One region of the Paenibacillus sp. WC2504 genome, then DNA from elsewhere that is predicted to be linked to it. Evidence: riboswitches for the same ligand, from Rfam matches in the RefSeq annotation. Region 1 holds a riboswitch; the other holds the start of a gene.
What was found. A riboswitch is a leader RNA that binds a small molecule or an ion and turns the genes downstream of it on or off. The one in region 1 is predicted to bind cobalamin.
Positions count from the first base shown of each region.

Region 2: linked by a shared signal. The riboswitch ahead of ACUN27_RS31250 (ABC transporter substrate-binding protein) and the one ahead of ACUN27_RS11330 (DUF4430 domain-containing protein) in region 1 are both predicted to bind cobalamin.

Region 1 is NZ_JBQZFH010000001.1:2,583,830-2,594,669, reverse strand. It holds gene ACUN27_RS11345 (energy-coupling factor transporter transmembrane component T) at 1-225, opposite strand, end outside; gene ACUN27_RS11340 (DUF4430 domain-containing protein) at 222-1,139, opposite strand; gene ACUN27_RS11335 (S-layer homology domain-containing protein) at 1,153-2,790, opposite strand; gene ACUN27_RS11330 (DUF4430 domain-containing protein) at 2,890-8,916, opposite strand; cobalamin riboswitch at 9,085-9,284, opposite strand; gene ACUN27_RS11325 (NUDIX domain-containing protein) at 9,311-9,856, opposite strand; gene glyA (serine hydroxymethyltransferase) at 9,938-10,840, opposite strand, start outside.
Region 2 is NZ_JBQZFH010000001.1:6,909,947-6,920,786, reverse strand. It holds gene ACUN27_RS31275 (hypothetical protein) at 148-417, shown strand; gene ACUN27_RS31270 (Lrp/AsnC family transcriptional regulator) at 596-1,087, shown strand; gene ACUN27_RS31265 (aminotransferase class I/II-fold pyridoxal phosphate-dependent enzyme) at 1,103-2,308, shown strand; gene ACUN27_RS31260 (aspartyl-phosphate phosphatase Spo0E family protein) at 2,376-2,642, shown strand; gene ACUN27_RS31255 (hypothetical protein) at 2,704-3,234, shown strand; cobalamin riboswitch at 3,266-3,426, shown strand; gene ACUN27_RS31250 (ABC transporter substrate-binding protein) at 3,577-4,596, shown strand; gene ACUN27_RS31245 (FecCD family ABC transporter permease) at 4,597-5,634, shown strand; gene ACUN27_RS31240 (heme ABC transporter ATP-binding protein) at 5,640-6,416, shown strand; gene cobT (nicotinate-nucleotide--dimethylbenzimidazole phosphoribosyltransferase) at 6,443-7,522, shown strand; gene cobU (bifunctional adenosylcobinamide kinase/adenosylcobinamide-phosphate guanylyltransferase) at 7,550-8,131, shown strand; gene cbiB (adenosylcobinamide-phosphate synthase CbiB) at 8,162-9,136, shown strand; gene cobS (adenosylcobinamide-GDP ribazoletransferase) at 9,112-9,942, shown strand; gene cobD (threonine-phosphate decarboxylase CobD) at 9,960-10,840, shown strand, end outside.

The sequences.
Region 1 (10,840 bases):
ATTAAACGCAGGGTTGACAAGAGCGGTTATTATCAGCATTGGCAGCATAACCAGAAAATTAAATCGAATCGCCCTTTTCCCGTTCAAGTAGATTGAGTAAGCGAATGAAAAAAACAAAGAAATGATCAGGCATGCCGGATGCAAGAAAAACATCGAACACGCAATGACCATAACAAAATAAAGAAAATTAACAAGAGGATGATAGCTTGAGAACGCATCTTTCATTGTTTTGTTGCTCCCATAGCATTATAGGTGTCCCCAACGTCACGTCCTAAGTCACACGTATAGACCCATTCAATGACGTCGCCTTCTTTCAACTGATACCGACTGCTTCCGTAATTGGGAAACCAGCCGTTCACTTTGAACATCCAACCCGAGAGCTCTCCGACGTCAAATTCGTAGAGATTGTTGATTCCTTCGATATAAGCGGAATTGTAAATGGGGGTATTTACAAACTCCATATGAATTTTATGCTTTTTCAATTCCCTTTGCAGAACGTTAAACACAGATTCGCCTTCGTAGAAAGTTACCTTTGTGGCTGGAAGGATGACTCCATCCTTTGGCACCAGCTCCACCTTTTCCTTATCCAACAGCTTCATGTTATCTAAAATGGTCAAACAAGTAACGGATAGGGTAGCCGTCATGGCCTTATCAGAAATTTTGATGTTCTGAGGTTCAACAGGCAGCGGCTTCCCAGACGGGACTGGCTCCGTTAAGTATTTATCTTTACCTGTCTTGGGATCAATTTCTTGATTGGCAGCAGGTTGACTGGCAATAGGTTGGCTGGCAGCAGGTTGATTGACAACAGGAGTAGGTGTTTCCTTTGAAGAGTCTTTATCAGATTCTTTAGCGGTTACTGCCTTCGTTGGTTCCGGCGTCTGCGTAGGTGCTGCTTCTGTCGGCTTAACTGTACTAATAGGCTGATCCGTTGATGACTGCGCTGCTGAGGGTGCAGCTTTAGAAGAGTCAGGCTGCTGGGCAGCTTGACTCTTCACTTCAACTTGCTGCCCAGCCGCTTCCGTCATTGGTGCAGGCAATTTCGCTGGGGTATTCGGTTGCGGTCCCATAAACAGGTAACTGGTTACGAGCGCAACCACGATAACGATAGCCGAAACTAATTTCGTTTTCGTTATTTTCATAGGATCACCTGTTTCACAAAAGTTTAGATGCCATTAATAGATGATATAACATATCTGACACTTCACTGCGCGTTACTGCCGCTTCAGGTTGTATCTCTATCATTTCTTGGGACAAAATATGTTCACGATAAGAAAACGCTAGACTTGCTCTTGCCCATTCTGCCGTTTTCGTATAATCCGTAAACTGAGCAAGCATATCTCGGATTTCGATGTCCTGTACATTCGTATCCAGGCCGCAAAGTTTGGCCGCACGAGCAACCATCACAGCAGCTTCCTGCCGGGTAATTGTTTGTTCTGGTGTAAATGTATCCTCTGAAGTTCCTTGGATTAGGTTATAGGTGTAAGCCGTGCCTACATAGGGTGCATACCAGCTATCTGCAGGAACATCTTTAAAAACTGACGCTGCCTTAGGTGTCAAGCCTAGACTTCTCGTTACAATGGCAGCAAATTCAGCCCTTGTCATCGTTTGATCCGGTGCAAATTGGGTGTCCGTTATGCCGTTAAGCATATTTCTGGCAGCCATCGCTTCTATGGATTTCTGATTGACATGCCCTTGAATATCCGTAAAAGTTTTACCTGCATTAGTGATGACGCTCGGCTTAACATCTTTATTTTTATTCGGCAATCCTCCGTTTTCCGGAGATTTGGTTTCGTTGCCAGCATCCGTCTGGGAGCCCTTTTTGACATCTGTCATGTCGTAAAGACTAGTTTTCCCTGCATCTACTCTTTGTACGTTGACCAACGTATAAAATGCCTGCTCCGTGGACATCAGATTTTCGCCGCTGCCGTCAGTTGTATGCAGAAATCCCCGTCCTTCTCGATAATAACTTAACAGGTTGTCGATAAGATTGTGACCATTTTTAGTAAATCTGCGATCATCTGGGCGGATGCCAAGCTCACATAAAGCCATGAGAACTTGCGCCGCGCTTTCCAAATTCTCGGTTTCCCAGGTAGCGTAACCCCCCGAGTTGTTCTGCATGTTGGATAGGGCTTCAACGGCCTTATCCGTTGCTGCTTTTACCTTTTCCTTACTTTGATATTTGGCGAGAGCTTGCAATGCCATACCCGTCACATCAGGGTCAGCTGTGGTACCGGACAAAGCAAATCCCCCGTCCGTCAACTGTCTTGCCAAGATTTCGTCGATATACATGTCTCTAGTCGCTTGAGTCTTCGCGTTTTTGCTCACAGGTATCTCATATTCCCCTGAATCTAAGGCAATAAGAGCGAAAATCGGACCGTTAATGCCCTGCCAATTCGTTTTGTCGAAATCCCCTAAAGGCTCTAACAGGTTATAGCCTGCTACATTGGAGGGATCTTTGCCAATAGCGGTTAAAGCTAAAATCACTCTCGAATACTCTGTGTATTTCTTGTCATGCAAAACGCCGCCAAGCTCCTTGACATACTTTTCTACCACTTTGTAATAATCGTCATAATAATGCTGCGGGACTGAATATCCAGAGCGAGCCAGCCCTATAACTGCCCATTCTCCACCTATGGATCCTACATGCGGCTCTGAAACGGTCTTCGTCAGATAGGATGCTGTGTTAGTAACTACCTGAGAAATCTCTGCTTGATCCGCTGCAAAAGCTTGAATCGAACTACTTAAATAAAGACAAAGAATAAGAAGTAGAATCGAAAGCTTCTTCATCATTCTCAATGTTCTCCCCCCAATATTTCAAATCAAATATTGGAGAAGGAGCAGAAATTGTTCTGCTCCTTCTCCATGCATGCTGCAAGCTATCGTTCTGTACTATCTTTTTTTATAAGCTCTCATAGCCACAACAATGGCCATTTCTCTTGTAACTTCATCACCAGGCTGGAAGCGATTATTCCAACCCGTCATTAGCTCATTAGCCATAATGGTCTGAACACTGGATTTAGCCCAATCGGATACTTGCTCCATGTCTTCAATACCAGAATTCTGATCTGCTTTTGGAAGAGCTAGCGCATTGGCGATAATAACTGCCATCTGTTCACGTGTAAGCTTCTCATTTGGATAAAAATGCTCGGTGTCGTACCCAGAGATTATGCCAGCTTGATAAGCCGTATTCACGTAAGGGTAGAACCAGTCATTCTGAGACACATCTTGGAATTGAATCGCATTCTCTTTCTTGATTTCTAGACCCAGCACATTGACCAGGATTTTGGTGAATTCTGATCTTGTAATGGCAGCTTGTGGAGAGAATTTACCTTCGTTGCCTTCGATAAACTTTTTCTGAGTGGCTTCTTTAATTGCGTCGATGGCCCAAGTTGAGATAGAACTTGAATCTGTATAAAGGTTCTTCAGATCAAATACCGGTGTCGTTTCAGTATCCTTGGCACCTACTGTGTAGGACAGGAAGCTTGTGAAATGATTCGTTCTAATAATCAAATCTTGATCTTTCACGTACGCGTAAGTAATCTTCTCTTTGCCTTTTGTTGCTTCCATGCCTTGAGTGTCCGACTCATAGATCTCGATTGGCGTAAACTTCGTTTCTTCAATGTACCCGGCAAGTTGTCCTTTACCATTTTTGATGATGAACGTAAGCGGCCTATCGAACAGGACGGATTGATCCGCTTTACCCATAGCAAACGCATGGTTTATTTTCGTTAACTTTGTGCTACCGTTATTTAGGCTATTGTTTACAAGATTCAGAACACTTGTATCATCCGTATTAATGGATGTGAGCAGCTCGACATTGTGATCTCCTGATTTGAGTACTGTGCCTTTATCGATTGAAAGAGTAATATCGCCTTTAATCGCAGTAATTGCCGGAATGCTGTCCTTTACTTCCCCAAGATTAAGAAGCACTCTCGATTTTACATCAGGAATTTTGATTGTGATGAGATCTTTACCTTTTAAATCAGCAGAGATGTTAACCGTGTAATCTTGTTTAAGATCTGCTGGAATATCAAAGACTGTTTTATTGCCGACTGTCGTTGATGACGCTGGAGTTACAGGTACAGGAGGCTTTGGCCATTGGCTATTGTCTTGCCCCAAATCTGCCCCAAGATTCGTTGTATATCGCCACTGGACGGTGTCGCCATCTTGCAGTGTACTTTCACTTGCACCGACATTTGGATATGTCCCATTCACGTTATACATCCATCCGCTTCCAGAACCATGGTCAAACTCACCATCGCCGCTAATAGATTGAACATATATACTGCCGTAATCTTCATTCCATATAGCGCTGTAGTTGATTCCGCGTGTTTCGAGAACTCTTTTTAATACGCTCCAAGCCGTATCACCAGTCTTCAGTTCTACACTAGTTTCAGAAACCACATAGCCTTTATTAATTGTCAGTTTATCTACTGAAAGCGTTACATGCTTTGTTGCTGGCGGAGTAGTGCCCCCACCGCCATTCCCTGGACCAGTAGTAACATCGCTCGTAGTATACGCAACAAAGTCTGTAAAATGCTTCGTTTTAATGATAAGGTCACTACCACTATCGTATGCATACTCGTTTTTACCGCTAGCCAATCCCTCAGCGTCACTCGAGAACCTCTGGATTGATTTCGTTGATCCATTCTGAATATAGGCAGCTTCTTTCCCTTTCATACCCGCTATAACCAGTGTTACAAATTGATCAAATTCTATGCGATCATTGCCCCCGAGGGTAATCGCATGATACACCGTATCGAGCTTCTTCCCGCTAGAAATTACCGCATTCAAAGCATTTTTCAATGTAGCATCCGATGTATCATTGGTAGTAATCAGTTCCAATGCGGATGATTGACCGGTGGTAATCTGCGCACCTGCTGGAATAACAACAGATAGATCACCTTTGACTGCCTCAATTCTTGGCAAACTTGTTCCTGTTGGCAAATCCAATCGGACTTTTGAATGACTATCTTTTGGAATTTCCACCGTAACTAATTTATTTGCATCTGCACTCGTTATGGGAATGAGATAGTTCTGATTATCAGATGGAATAACTACTTTAGGCTGATCACCACTTGGTAGGGGCACTTGAATAGGTGCCGGATCCTCCAACCCAGGCAGGGATTTGGTGAAGTCATACAACCGTTCTCCATGGCCTTCTTTGAAAATCTTATAGGCAGCTAACGCTTGAAGTGCTTGTTCCGTAGCCATTGCATTCGATCGAAGTTGCATTGCATGCGAGAAGCTGCCATCTGGCAAACGGAATTTGAATAATTTATCAAGTAAATTGACGCCATTTTTTGCATACTTCGCACTTGCTGGATCTATATTATTCGAGGTTAGTGCAATAATGGCTTGAGAGACACTTTCGCTGCTATCCACTCCATATGAAAGATAGCCCCCATTGGATTGTTGGTTCAGTGACAACCAATTAGCTGCTTTTGTAAGGGTGTCTGCCTGAACTAAAGCTTGGTTGTTCGCATACGGAGCTAAAGCAGTAAAGGTCATCGCAGTAATATCAGGATCACTTTTACCAGTGCCTAAAACAAAGCCTCCGTCTTGATTCTGTCTAGAAATAATTTGATTGATGATTTTTTGCCTTGTCCAATCGGCATTCTCCGGTACAGAATAATTTTTGGAATCGAGTGCCAGTAGAGCAAAGACTAAACCATTGATGCCTTGCGATGTCATATTGCTGTGACTGTACAATTTCTCAATCAGGTTATAACCTTCAACTTGGGAAGCGTCACCGCCAGTAACCGTTATACCAAGGATCGTCCGTTCAAGATCAGTAACTAATTTAAAGTCACCTTTGGAACTTGAAACACTATCGGCTAGTTTTTGATAATACGCTATAGAAAGCTTAGAACCCGTGCGAGCTAAACCGATCGCGCTCCAGTCTGAGCTTACCCCACTTGGTTTGGAGAGAAAATAATTAGAAGCAGCGTTAATTGCCGCTTGAATATCACCTGCTGAAGGCTGACCGCCGGATGGGTCATTTGGATCCACCGGAACTGTTGCTGTGACTAAGTTTTGAAAGGCTGCATTTATTTTTGCTAATGCACTATCAACATGATATTGAATAGCATCGATATTTGCGGAAACTGCTTTTGCAAGCGTTAAGCTATTTTGCAGTACAAGCCAGCTTGCATCGGTATAGTTGCTCTTTTGCAAAGCATCAAGCTCAGTTATTTTTGCATTCAGTGCCGTTTTATTAGCTGTTGTTGTTATATCTTGTTCATAATCATCAGTGTAAACAAGTGAAATGATGTCACCGCTATTTAATTTGTAATCCGCGATGCCAACAAGGGCAAATTGGCCATTGACCAAGTACATCCAGCCACTTTTGGTACCACCATCACCTGTGTCCAAATCGCCTATTTTTGTGATGTAATTCCCGCTTGCATTAACAACGGAGATCTGTTTTTCAGCTAATACTTTTTGAACGGCAAATGCAGCTGTTGAGCCTTCCTCAACAATAGTGTCTGTTTTAGCTAAGTTAACGATTTTTCCAGCTGTTGCGCTGAAACCATTTACGATGATAGAAACCGTAATATTACCCGGCGTTGTTGGCGGATATTCATCCAAGTAATTATCCGTATAGCGAAGCACGATATCGGCGTTATGGTCTAGTACGTAGCTGGCAATTCCAACATCCGGATCTACGCCATTAACGGAGTACAACCAACCGCTGTTTGGCCCCCCATCAAATGCAGCCAAATCTCCAACCTTTGAGATATAGGCACCATTTTCATTGACAAAGGAAATACCTGCTTCATTTAAAACCTTCTCAATCACATAAGCTGCCGTATGACCTGGTTCAATATTTATAGTTGTTTTCGGCAAAGTGACACTTTTACCAGCAGCAGCACTAATGCCATTCAAAGTAAATGAAACAGCAATCGTCTGTGGATCCACCGGACCTGTTGTTGTGACTAAGTTTTGAAAGGCTTCACTTATTTTTGCTAATGCACTATCTGCATGATATTGAATAGCATTACTGTTTGCAGATACTGCTTTCGCGAGAGTTAAGCTGTTTTGTAATACAAGCCAGCTCGCATCAGTATAATTGCCCTGCTGCAATGCATCAAGTTCAGCAATTTTTGCAATCAGTGCCGTTTTATTGGCTGTTGTTGTTATATCTTGCTCATAGTCATCTGTGTAAACAAGTGAGATAACGTCACTGCTTTTTAATTTGTAATCCGCGATGCCAACATCGGCAAATTGCCCGTTGACCAAATACATCCAACCACTCTTGGTACCACCATCACCTGTAGCCAAATCGCCTATTTTCGTGATGTAATTCCCAGTTGCATTAACAACGGAGATCTGATTTGCATCTAGTACTTTTTGAATCGCAGCTGCAGCTGTTGAGCCATTTTCAACAACAGTGTCTGTTTTAGCTAAGTTAACTATTTTTCCAGCTGCTGCGCTGAAACCATTTAAGATGACAGAAACCGAAATTGTAGGAGGAGCATTATTTTGCAGGCCTTGCACGGCTGCTAGCAAATTAGCTAACGTGACGTCAACCTGATCTTGGATTGCCGTACTGTCGGCAGCCACTTGTTTGGCTGCTGCCAAACTATTTTGCAGCGCTTGCCAACTCGTGTCTGAATAATTACCTTTTGTCATGCTCTCGACATCAGTAATCGAGGCATTCAACGCCGTTTTATTGGCCTCTTTTATAATACTCAAGTAGTAAATCTTAGGGGTATTTATGCCTTCTTGAGCAATAACTCTAACGATCTTAGCCTTATTTGCGCTCAATGTAATTTCTTTGTCAATTAATGTACCTGAAGTACCGCTTTTATTATTGACGAAAATTTGGCTTGCTGTGCCGTTAGCCGTAACCTTAATTTTATCTGCATTGATTCGGATATCCTCATAGACATAAACACCAGAAGTAACGGTAACTTGCTTCGTTACGTCAGCACCAACCCCTGACAATACGATGCTTGAAAGATCGTCAGTTTCATAAACCGCGTCATTGACGGATACCTTCTGCAGAGAAGTAACTTCGGCACCTATTTCACCCAGGGCACCACCGTCTATTTGAACTGCATTATAAACCTTAACAAAGCTAACATTCGTTAAATTAACAGGTTTGCCAGCACTGTCAACAGCCCAGCTAATATCGATAGGGTCACCTTTGACTGGCGTCGTTAGATAGGGATTAGCAGGAACATCATAGGGAGCACTGCCGTTCGCGTGCGTATCGGGATAACCGAAAGCATTTTTTCTAACATTTATTTTCACACCGGAATAAGTATACGATTGGCTGTTAAAATCCGATGGGGCATTGGGGTAATTTGCAGGTATCGGATAATATGCATGTTTATGATAAGCATTTGTTTTTACTTCCCCACTGCCTGCCTGATTATCAACCCATGGCACATTGACACCATTAGGGCTAGTAAAATCCGGCTCGGGATTCGTATAAGTAACTCTATAATCCCAAATTGTACTGTCTTCGTAATGCTCGGATCCGGCAATATAGAACCACGGGCCCGGATTACCTGTCCCATCGTCCTGTGCTACAGCCACACCGGCAGGTTCTTCGTTACCAGCGAAGGCATTTCCAAATACAGTGAAATCCACGCCGTACGGATTTTTGGGATTGTTCTGGATCGGCTCATCAAATTTGTAGACGACGCTTCCTCCAAAAGAACCGAGGGAGACTCCCGTAGAACCGGGCGTGTTCGTCCACTTCGAGTTAATATCGCCCGTTCCTCCCCAAGCAGTCTCGTTAACGAATTGCCCCGGTGCTGGCAACCATTCGCGGATTGAACTTGGGCCTGTTGTACTGGCAAGAGCTTGACTGCTCGGTCCTGCCAAAACCCCCAGCGAAGAAAATAAGAGTACAAAAGACATAAAAAGTGCAATAATCGGTTTTGAAGCATAACGATGACTCATTCTTGTCATTCCTCTTTCCTACCAAATTTGGACAACCGCGCAAAAAAGCCACCCTAAAAAACTAGGGTGGCTGTACATCCATCAGTACGCACAAATAACATGTGTCATAGTAAGAATTATGCCTTAGCATAATTTTTTGTTGCTAATTCCCACCCCCAAAGAATTAGTAACATACTATAAATAAAGGCAGGTCTCCTGGCTCATGCGTCATCGCTTCTCTTTCGCCTTCCCAATCTCGTGAACAAGTCAGTGGCATATGAAAGAGTTACTCGGCAATTACAGTGGTGGGACCGCGTCGGCTTTGACCGAACTTCCCTTTTAAGCAAGCATCCAAATCGTATGCTTGCACCCTCATTTAGCATATTATATTTTGTCATCGCTAATGTTATATCGTTTATTTCGTTTTGTCTACTTCATAATTTATTTCATAGCATTCAGGACAAGCCTTGAAACTATCTCTAATAAACCGATGATCCTTTATCCACTCAGAAACAATCATATAGACATTATCCTTCATATAAGGACTAAATGTGTGATCATTCATAATCTCAACTTGCTTCGGAATAGCATCTGCCAGCATGATACCATCCGTCTCAAATCCGCTCGGGAGCGCTCCAAGAATACGGACCGTGGAAATATAAATATTTTTCACAAATACTAGATGATCATTTTCAAAAATTAGATATTGCCCAATTCTCTCGATCGCATCGAGCTCTCCTCCAGCCTCTTCCTGCATCTCCCTTCGAACCGTTTGAAGAACGGACTCACTCTTCTCTCTCATTCCCCCAGGCAACTCCCACCCCCGGCTGTGATGTCGAACAAGAACCAATTGACCTTGATAAAATGCACAAATCAGGACACAATTAGCTTCTTCAATGAGACATTCCTTTGATAAAATAATCTTTTGATTCTGTAAAGCACCTGGAAATTCATACTTCACTATGCCACCAACTTTTTTTCTAATAATAAAAAAAGTATTTGATCCAAAGATCAAATACTTGGCCCAGATGTAAACTTAAATTTAGTAGCTCAACCCTGGATATAATGGGAATTGCGCTGTCAGATCACTGACCATTCCCCGTACTTGGTTATGCACAGCTTCGTCCGTAGGATTTTTCAAAGTTAACGCCACAATTTTGGCAATTGTTTTCATAGCTTCTTGATCCATGCCACGGGCGGTAACAGCTGGAGTTCCGATGCGAACTCCGCTTGTAACCATCGGTTTCGCAGGGTCGAAAGGAATCGCATTTTTATTCACCGTTACTCCTACTTCATCCAGTAAATGTTCCGCCTCTTTACCGGTGATACCCAGACTACGCAGGTCGATCAGCATCAGGTGGTTATCTGTACCTCCCGAAACAAGATTGACACCTTCTGCTAAAAGCTGTTCTGATAACGTTTTAGCGTTGAGAACAACATTTTGAGCGTACGTTTTAAAATCTTGTTGAAGCGCTTCGCCAAAAGCAACGGCTTTAGCGGCAATGATATGCATCAACGGTCCGCCTTGCGTTCCGGGAAATACTGCTTTATCAATCGCTGCAGCCCAAGGCTTGCGGCAAAGAATCATACCGCCGCGGGGTCCGCGAAGGGTTTTATGCGTAGTTGTAGTTACAAAATGAGCGTGCGGCACAGGACTAGGGTGCAACCCTGCGGCAACTAACCCGGCAATATGGGCCATGTCCACAAAGAACAGAGCTCCTACATCATGAGCTATCTCACCTAATGCTTCAAAATCAATAATGCGTGCATATGCGCTGGCACCAGCCACAATCATACGAGGCTTATGCTTGAATGCCAATTTGCGAACCTCGTTGTAATCAATAAGCCCGTCGCTTTCTCTAACACCATAAGGAATAAAGTTATACAAAATACCCGAGGCATTAACAGGACTTCCATGTGTTAAATGACCGCCATGCGCCAAGTT
Region 2 (10,840 bases), 4.3 Mb from region 1:
TTAAAAGATAGGTTATGAGTACGGCTGCTGGACTAAAATGTCCGGAAGTCGTATTTTTTTGTAAATTAAGAAAAAATATTGAATAAATATTCATTATTGAGTATAATTATAGAAGTAACAAAGCGAAGGCAGAGAGGTGGATTTACCTTGAAATTAGCTTATATTAATGGACATCCCAAAAATGATCAACTTTATGATTTTATACAGACATATACAAACGAATGCATAACAACCGGTACTCAGAACCAAGTGAACTGGAATCAACTGGAGTCTCAGAATGTGATTTCTGTGTATGACGAAAATACGCTTGTCGGGATTGGCTGTATGGATGGGGAACCGAGTATCCATGTACGGCCTACGTATGAACACCGTGAAATTGAACATACCGTTGCTAAATTGCTGAAAGCTGGCATCTAGTTGGTTGTATAAATAATAAGCTGCCTGGTTCAGGCGGCTTTTTGTTGTTCATATGCAGGAAAATTCATTTATACACAAATTATCTGAAAATTTGATGAGCGGAGTAATTGAATTAGGACAGCAATTCATTGTAAGATTAAAGGATGAATGAATACGATCACAGAAAGGTTGGTTAACCATGGATGCTTTGAAGCTTAAAATTCTCGAATTACTGAAAGAAGACGCCCGCCGGAGTGCGGAACTCATCGCCACAATGTTAGGAACGGCGGAGGACGAGGTGGCGCGAGCGATAAGCGAGATGGAAGCGGATAAGGTCATCGTCAAGTACGCGACAGTTGTCAACTGGAGCAAGGTAGATGACGAAAAGGTTACCGCCCTGATTGAAGTGCAAATTACGCCTGAACGCGGACGCGGGTTCGACGCTATTGCGGAACGGATCTACTTATATCCAGAGGTCAAATCTGTATATCTCATGTCTGGCGCTTATGATTTGCTTGTCGAGGTTGAAGGCAATTCGCTTAAACAAGTCGCTTCTTTTGTATCTAACAAGCTATCGCCAATTGATCGCGTGCTATCAACCAAAACGAATTTTATCTTGAAAAAATACAAACAAGACGGCATCATTTTCGAGGATCAGGCTGATGATCATCGGATGCTTGTCTCTCCGTAAGGAAGAGGTAACGCCATGATCAAAAATGAGACAATCGTAGAGCCGAACGAAGTGAAATCAATGCAGGGCTACCTTGCTCCTGCCGTTCGTGAAATGAAACCTTCAGGTATTCGGAAGTTCTTTGATCTAGTAAGCAACAGCAAGGATGATATTATTTCCCTTGGTGTGGGGGAACCGGATTTCTCAACCCCATGGCACGTTCGTGAAGCAGCCGTTTACTCTTTAGAGCGCGGCAGAACGAAATATACGCCAAACTCAGGGATTCCTGAGCTTCGCGAAGCGATTGCGGATTATTTGTACAACTCATTTAAAGTGAAATATGAGCCGTCGAATGAAGTCCTTGTGACCGTCGGAGGCAGTGAGGCCATTGACTTGGCATTGCGCGCTTTGATTACGCCGGGGGATGAGATTCTGATTCCAGAACCTTGCTACATCTCGTATTCGCCTATTACGAGTATTAGCGGCGGCGTTCCAGTCGGAATCGAAACATTCGCGAAAGATCAGTTCAAGCTGACTGAGAAGGCGCTTCGTGATGCCATTACGCCACGCTCCAAGATTTTAATTCTATGTTACCCAAGCAATCCTACTGGCGGCATTATGACTTATGAGGACTGGCTGCCGATTGCCAAAGTCGTGGAAGAGAACGATCTAATTGTCATTTCGGATGAAATTTATGCGGAGTTGACTTATGGGCAGAAGCATGTAAGTTTTGCAGCTGTTCCAGGGATGAAAGACCGGACGATTCTAGTCAGCGGCTTCTCCAAAGCTTTTGCGATGACGGGTTGGAGAATGGGATACGCCTGCGGTCACCGAGAGTTGATCTCAGCTATGACCAAAATTCATCAGTATACGGTGATGTGCGCACCTGTGATGGGTCAAGTGGCTGCACATGAGGCTTTGACGAATGGTTTGGAAGAGAAAGACCGCATGATAGAGTCTTACAATCAACGCAGGCGTCTGGTCGTCAAAGGATTCCGCGATATTGGACTTGAGTGTCACGAACCGCAGGGGGCTTTCTATGCCTTCCCAAGTGTTATAGCTACAGGACTCACTTCAGATGAATTTGCCCAACGGCTGTTATTCGAAGCTAAGGTGGCTGCCGTACCGGGTGATGTGTTTGGTTTAGGTGGGGAAGGTTTCTTACGCTGCTCTTATGCCTATAGTGTTTCTCAACTGAATGAAGCTTTAGAGAGAATCGGAAAATTTCTTAGAAATTTGTGATTCAATACGAAAAATATATGTTAATTATTCATGAAAACTGGTATTCTTGTAGTAAGGAGGGATGAGCATGGCTTTCATGGAATACCAACTATCAACCTATCGAAAACATCTGCAAATCAATGAACAAGATTTCGAACAACGTTGGTTGACTAAGCGTGCTAAGAAACGTAACTCCCTAAACTTATTAGAAGAAGAGATTCATTCTCTGCGACGCAGGTTAGAACAGATGGTTCTGGACGGGGAAGAAATGACATCCGAATCTGTCGTAGAACTCAGTACGATACTTGATCTCAAAATAAATGAATATATGAATAATTGGAAGAAAAGTCGGTGAAAACCGACTTTTCTCGCGACTATCGATATATATAGACCGTATACGGAGGTACTCTTACATCATGAAATTGAAATTGCTAATGGTAATGCTGGTGTCGGCACTTATGGTGATGCTTGCGGGTTGCGGAGGACCGAAACCGGATGTTTCTATCTTTGTCATGGGTCAAAATGGTTTCCCAAGTGATGCCGGCGAGAAGCTGGAAGCTTCATTAAAATCAAAGATCGGCGAGGCACCTACCGTCAAGCTGAATACATCTCCCATTTTCTCCATGGAAAAAATGATTGTTGAATTGGCGGCAGGTGGAAACGGTATCTTTATCTTGGCGGATGACCAATTTAAAGGTTTAAGCAATCAAGCAGGATTCGTCTCTTTGGACGAGACGATTAACCCTTCTGATTATCCGGACGGGGTCATTGAAATTGCGGAAGAGGGCAAGCCTGCCCAAAAGCATCTGTATGGAATTCCGCTTTCAGGCAACAAGTGGATGAAGGAGCAAGGCTTCGAAGGAAAAGGACTTATTGCATTCATTCCTGTCAATGCCCCTAAGCTGGAGGAAGCTAAGCAAGTACTCAAGGTTATTGCACAAAAGTAGCAAGAAGTCTATAATCGACTATTAGATTGATAGTCAAATATGCAGCCATTGGTGCCGGCAACGAATTCACATATGAAATTCGTTGCCGCTTAAAAAGGAAGCCGGTTCAAGTCCGGCGCGGTCCCGCCACTGTAATCCGGAAGTGAAGTATTGCCGGGGAGCCAGGATACCTGCCATGGTGCCGTTACGACATCCTTCGAGGAAAAGGATCGCTTTAAATCAGGAGGCAACGGATTTGTTGCTGAGCACCACGATTTATCGTCCCCTTTGTTCCTTAGGAACAGAGGGGCTTTTTATTTGGGATCTATTGAAATCACAGGTTTCAGAGAGAGGGGTTACACCATGCAAATGAAAAAGAACGGGATAAAGAGGGCGCTTCTCTTATCAGTTGCTTTAGCGACGGCGGTTAGTTTAGCGGCTTGCGGTAAGCAAGAAGCGGAAATTACCAGTCCATCTAAGCTTGGCGGAGAGACAACAACGGCGCCTACGCCATCAGCATCAACGTCTGTGACATCCAAAAAGACAACATACCCGCTGAAAATTAAAGATGCAACGGGGAAAGAATTCACGTTTGACAAGGCACCGGAGCGGATCGCATCGGTTTCTCCCGCAGAAACGGAAGCACTTTTTGCACTTGGATTGGATGATAAGATTGTCGGCGTATCCGATTTCGATGATTATCCGGAAGCAGCGAAGTCAAAGCCCAAATTGGGAAGTATCACGAAGCCGAACCAGGAAGCTTTGATTGCGACTAGCGCGAATATTGTTTTTACAGGTGTCTCGATGAAAGCGGACACGGTTGAAAAACTGCGTGAATCGAACATCAATGTGTTTAAAGTGGAACCAAAGACGCTGGATGATGCTATTGCGAACATTCAAACTTATGGGTTGATTACAGATCGTCAGGAACAAGCTGAGAAAATCGTCTCCAAGATGAAGGCGGATCGCCAGAAGGTTGTCGACGCCGTGAAAGACGTAAAGCAAGAAAATAAGAAAAAAGTATACATAGAATTCAGCCCGGGCTGGACCGTGGGCAGCGGCGAATTCATGGATGAACTGATCAAACTTTCGGGCGGCATTAATGTAGCCGGCGACGGTAAAGGCTGGTACCAAATCAGCGAAGAGAAAATTATCGCACAAAACCCGGCTGTTATTCTCTTTGCGAATGGTGTCGTAGATACCAAAAGCAAAATGTCGCTTGATGAAATTATTCGCACACGAAGCGGCTGGAATGCTATTGAAGCTGTAAAGAACAAACAGGTAATTGGTCTTGACCAGAATCTGCTGAGCCGTCCGGGACCGAGATTGACCGATGGACTGCTGAAAATGGCGAAAGGCATTTATCCTGAACTGGTGAAATAAATGAAAAAGAAACTAATGTTATGGGGAGGAGTAGGGGTTATACTCCTTCTTCTTTCTATTCTGGCAAGTTTATCGCTGGGAACGGCTAATCTGCCAATTCTCCAAATTGCGGGCATCCTAGGGAAGCATATCCCTTGGGCAGGTGATTACATCGACGTCACTTGGCAGCAGTCTGCGGAGCAAATTATAAATAAGGTGCGTTTGCCTCGCGTATTGCTGGGGATTCTCGTAGGGGCCTCTCTTTCCGTTGCAGGAGCTGCTTTCCAGGGCGTGCTGCGCAATCCGCTTGCGGATCCATATGCGCTGGGAGTGTCTTCAGGCGCTTCGGTCGGGGCGGCGTTTTTAATCTATTTTGGCCTGCAGATGGCTTTGTTCGGGCAGTGGTCGGTTCCGATTGTTGCTTTTGTGACGGGACTTATTTCACTTTTCCTCGTGCTTAAGCTAGCTCAGATCGATGGCAAGCTGAAGATGGAGACGCTTATTTTGTCCGGCGTTGTCATGCAGGCTTTTCTTGGCGCAATTGTCTCGTTTATGGTTTCGATTTCCAAGCAGGTCATTAATGAAATTGTTTTTTGGTTAATGGGCAGCTTGGCGATGCGGGGCTGGCCGTACATAACGATTATTTCACCTTATTTAGTCATAGGTTTAGTAATACTGCTTAGTTATGCAAGATCATTGAATTTGCTTGCATTGGGAGAGCGGCAGGCCTCCCATTTGGGAGTAAATGTAGAACGCACGAAGCTGATTGTGCTAATTGTCGCTACATTTATTACGGCGGCAGCTGTCTCTGTAGCAGGTGTTATCGGTTTCGTAGGGCTTATCATTCCGCACTTGGTTCGTCTAATCGTCGGTCCGGACTACCGTCTTATTATTCCTTTATCCGCGATTGGCGGCGGCATTTATGTCTTGTGGGCTGACACGCTCGCTCGTACATTGCTTAGTCCGATGGAGATTCCGCTTGGTGTTATCACAGCGTTTTTGGGTGCGCCATTTTTTGCCTATTTGCTACATAAGGATAAGAAAACGTTAAGAGGTTGAAAAAGATGATTAAAGTGCAGCAGCTTTCCCAAAGCTTTCATGAACGGCCGGTACTTGGAAATATAAGCTTTGAGGTCCAACACGGTGAGTTTTTTGGCATTATTGGGCCAAATGGCAGCGGGAAATCGACGTTACTACGCCTTCTTTCCGGGATTGATCCGGTTAAAAAAGGTTCAGTAGAGCTGAAGGGTCGCCCGACGTCGGCCTATTCACGAAAGGAACTGGCCAGATGGCTGGCGGTTTTGCAGCAAGATGCACTGCCGCCAGTTGGATTCACGATTCGCGAGGTCGTGGAGATGGGCCGTTATCCTTTTCAGAATTGGCTTGGCGAGGATACCGTGGAAGCGGAGCAACTCATCGAAGCGATTATTCGGAAACTGCAGTTGGAACCGCTTGTTGAACGAACGATTGAGCGTCTCAGCGGAGGCGAGAGGCAACGGGTCGCGCTTGCGAAAGTCATGGCTCAGCAGCCGCGATTGCTTATGTTGGATGAGCCTACTACCTTTTTGGATATTGGGTATCAAGTACAGATGATGGATTATATTCGTGAATGGCAACGCGAGTCGCAGTTAACCGTTGTGGCGGTTCTGCATGACTTGAATTTGGCCGCGCAATATTGTACACGGTTAATGGTGATACATAACGGAGAATTGGCAGCGATTGGAACGCCTGATGAAATCATTACAAGCAAATTAATTACAGAGGTCTATGGAACAGAACCTATTGTTCTGCAGCACCCTGCGAACCAAGCACCACAGATTTTATTGCAGCCGGGAAAATAATGAACTTGATAACGGAGGAATGGATGATGAGTAATTTGCAAACGATGATCGATGCTATTGAGCCTATTCATGCAGATGTGGTGAAGCAGGCGAATGATCATTTGAATCAATTGACCAAACCACAGGGGAGCTTAGGCAAACTAGAAGATATTGCGCGACAAGTTGCCGGGATTACCGGTGAAGTGAAGCCGTTGTTTGATAAAAAAGCAGTCATTGTAATGGCTGGCGACCATGGTGTTTGTGAGGAAGGCATTAGCGCGTTCCCAGCGGAAGTCACGCCGCAGATGGTGCTGAACTTCCTTCATGGCGGTGCAGCGGTTAATGTGCTGGCCAGACATGCAGGGGCAGACGTTGTTTGCGTTGATATGGGAGTCAACGCGGATCTGGAGCATCCGAACCTGGTTTCACGCAAGGTGAGAAAAGGATCGCGCAACATGGCGCGCGAAGCGGCGCTTACGTTAGATGAAACCGTACAAGCGATTGAAGCGGGCATCGAGTTAGTGGATGACCTGGCCCAGAAGGGTTATCGTCTTTTTGCGACCGGCGAAATGGGGATCGGCAACACAACGGCTAGCGCAGCGATTCTATGCGCATTGGGCGGTGTGGATGCTGAAATATCCGTAGGCCGCGGAACGGGCATTGACGACGCGAAATGGCTGCATAAGCGGTCGGTTGTCAACAAGGCGCTCCACGTGAACGGACTTCGTCCGGCGAAGGACAACGTGATCAGCACAAGCGGCGATTTCGCGCTTGAAGTGTTGAGCAAGGTCGGTGGATTGGAGATCGCCGGACTGGTTGGCGTGATTCTTGGCGCAGCGAAGAATCGGTGTCCGGTTGTCGTCGACGGCTACATCTCGTCGGCGGCAGCGCTCGTGGCGAGCCGATTAGCCCCGCTAAGCGCGTCCTACATGCTCGCCTCGCACTTATCGCAGGAGCAGGGGCATGCGAAGATGCTCGAGGCTGTAGGCCTCTCTGCGATGCTGCAAATGGATATGCGCCTGGGCGAAGGAACAGGCGCGGTGCTTGTCTTTAACTTAATCGAAGCCGCAGGAAAGATCATGCGAGAGATGGCGACATTCGAAAGCGCAGGCGTGTCACGGGAGTAGACAGCAGGAGAAGGAGGCGAAGGCGCCATGGCGGTTTTGGTAACGGGCGGCGCGCGCAGCGGCAAGAGCTCTTTCGCGGAGAAGCTCGCGATGCATGGCAGCGAGCGGGGAGTCTATATCGCGACCTCCCACATCTACGATGAGGAAATGAGGGAGCGGGTCCGTCTGCACCAGCAGACGAGGATCCGTTCGGGGTATCCATGGGATACCCGGGAGGAGCCGTTTCGGCTGTGCGAGCTCTTGCAGCAGCTGGACGAGAGCGGCGAAGAGGCGGTTGTTCTGGTCGATTGCTTAACACTTTGGTTAAGCAACTGGCTGCTCCAGTATGAAGGTGAGCAGGACGCTTCCACCTTGGTGATGAAGCAGGTTGAGCAACTGGTGAATACAGTGTCAGGTTACCGTGGACGTGGACAGCTCATCATGGTAACGAATGAAGTCGGAGACGGCATTGTGCCGGAATACCCGCTTGGCCGCAGCTTCCGCGATTTGGCCGGAAGAATGAACCAGCGCTTAGCTGAGGTGTGCGAGCAGGTATTCCTGGTAACGGTCGGGATCCCTATTGAGCTGAAAAGCATGGCTTACCGGCTGGATGGATATAAGCAGTCTTAGAGGATGGAATGAATGGTGCGGTGATGATTCATGTGGATTTATTCCTGGCAGGAGATCGTCAGTATGACGGCTGCTGCCATTGTACTAGATTGGCTCATTGGCGATCCGAGATGGCCGACACACCCCGTTATTCTTATCGGGCGTTGGATTCGCTGGATGGAGGGGGTGTTGCGGAGTAAAAATGACTCCCCCTCCAATGAAAAATTCAAAGGAGTACTGCTTACAACTACTACTTTGATAATCAGCACGGGAAGTGTAGTCGTACTCGTGCTAGCCGCCCGTTCGGTTCATGAATGGCTCGGTTACGCCGTCTGTACGTGGTTGATTTCAACGACGATTGCGATCAAGGGACTCAAGGATGCCGCGTATCTCGTGTACAATCCGCTGCGCAAAGGAGAACTTGCCGACGCTCGCAAGTATACGGGTTACATCGTCGGCCGCGATACGGAAGCCTTGGAAGAAGAAGAGCTAACGCGCGCGGTCGTGGAAACCGTGGCGGAGAACATCGTTGACGCGGTGATTTCGCCGCTCTTCTATGCGCTGATCGGCGGAGCGCCGCTCGCTATGCTGTACCGGGCATCGAATACACTGGATTCGATGGTCGGCTACCGAAATGACCGTTACCGTCATTTCGGCTGGGCGTCGGCCCGCTGGGACGACGCCATGAACTGGATCCCGGCCAGGCTGACCGGGATCCTGCTGATCCTCGTCGCCCTGCTGCAGCCGGGCCTCTCGGCGAAGCGCGCAGCGGCGGCGAAACGCCGCTTCGCGCACCTGCACCCCAGCCCGAATAGCGGAATTCCGGAGTCGGCGGTCGCCGGGGCACTCGGAATTGAGCTTGGCGGGCTGAATATCTACGGCGGCGTAGCAAGCGAGCGCGCCCGCCTGGGCTGGCCGCTGCGTCCGCGGACGCAGCAAGATATTGTCTACGCCGTCAGGATGCTTTACGGCGTCAGCTTTGTAGTGATGGGAGGATTGCTGTGCATACTGCTCGTATTGTTCTAGATTGGCTGCGTGCTTGCATCGCAGCCTTTCAATTTCTAACACGTTTGCCGATTCCCGTGCAAATAACCTATACAGACCTTGTCTTTCGGCGCAGTGTGATCTTCTATCCGCTAGCCGGCGGCGTGATAGGTCTCCTGCTGCTTCTCGCGAGTGAAGGTCTAAGTCTGTTCCTTCCTCCACTTCCGGCAGCTGTGCTGCTTCTGGGACTTTGGGTGGTTTTAACAGGCGGGCTGCATCTGGATGGGCTAATGGATACCGCGGACGGTATCCTCAGCCACAGATCGCGCGAGCAAATGCTCGAAATCATGAAGGACAGCCGTGTTGGAGCGATGGGCGTCATTGTTGCCGTCCTTCATCTGCTGCTTAAGTTCGCGCTTCTCTACACGCTGTTGGAGTCCAATCAGTGGGATGGAGCCACTGGGATGAAGGGATACTTGCTGCTGGCGATTGTGCCTATTTGGAGCAGATGGTTTATGACGGCAGCCATTCAGGGGTGGCCATACGCGAGGAAAGAATCGGGCTTAGGCAGTTTTTTTCAGGGAGTAACAAAGTGGCATGTGGCCATCTCGTTAATAGTAGCTCTGTTTACAACTACGCTTTTTGTTTGTTTTAACGATGCAGGTTCGGATACATCCGTATGGCCTATCCCTATTTATTTTGCCTGTGCCACATGGTTGGCAGGATGGCTGATTGCGACTTACATCAGCCGTAAATTAGGGGGGCTGACCGGAGATACCTATGGTGCTTTGAACGAGCTGCTTGAAGCGATTCTCCTGCTTGGCGTCGTTATTTGTGCAACACCATAAAGAAAGGAGTGGAATTCATGTTAGAACGCTACGGACACGGAGGAGATCTCTGGACTGCTGAAGAAGCTTTTGGCCGGCCGAGAGATCAATTTCTTGATTTTAGCTCAAATATGAATCCGTTGGGTCCGCCTCCCGCTATTAGAGGAATCTGGATGGACGCCTGGAGAGACGTCGTGAAGTATCCAGATCCTGCGGTCCGCGAATTACGCCATAAGTTGGCTCAGAAATATAAAATCGAGATGGAGAGCATCTTGGTTGGCAATGGGGCGGCAGAGCTGATTGATTTGACAGCAAGGGTTCTGAAGCCAGCCGTGACGGGGCTTGCAAGGCCGTCATTCAGTGAATATGAGGAAGCGATTCACAAAACGGGCGGCAGGATTTACAATATCCCGCTGCGATCATCCCATCAGTTTGAGTTGCAACAGCCGGATGTGGAAGCCGCATTATCGGCAGTCGATCTCTTTTTCCTGGGCCACCCGAACAATCCGACAGGCCGGCTGCTTCCTCGCCACGTCGTAGAAAGTCTTCTAGAGAGTGGTCGCAGCTGTGTGCTCGATGAGGCGTTCATGGATTTTGTGCCTGATGAGCAGGAACACTCATTCCTTAAGCTGGCTTCAACGAGTCGGAAGCTCGTTGTTATTCGTTCGATGACGAAATTTTATTCGATTCCAGGAATTCGGCTAGGGTTTATGGTGGCGCACCCGGATTTGATTCGGGAAATCAGGCAGCAGCAAGTGCAGTGGAGCGTTAATTATTTGGCTCAGCGCATCGGTACGGCTGTACTTGAGGATGAGGAGTTTGAGCTGGCGAGCCGTCATTGGCTGCAGGATGAGAAGGCGTGGCTCACTGGGCAGCTGCGGCAATTGGGCTTAGATGTAGTGCCTACGGATGTAAACTT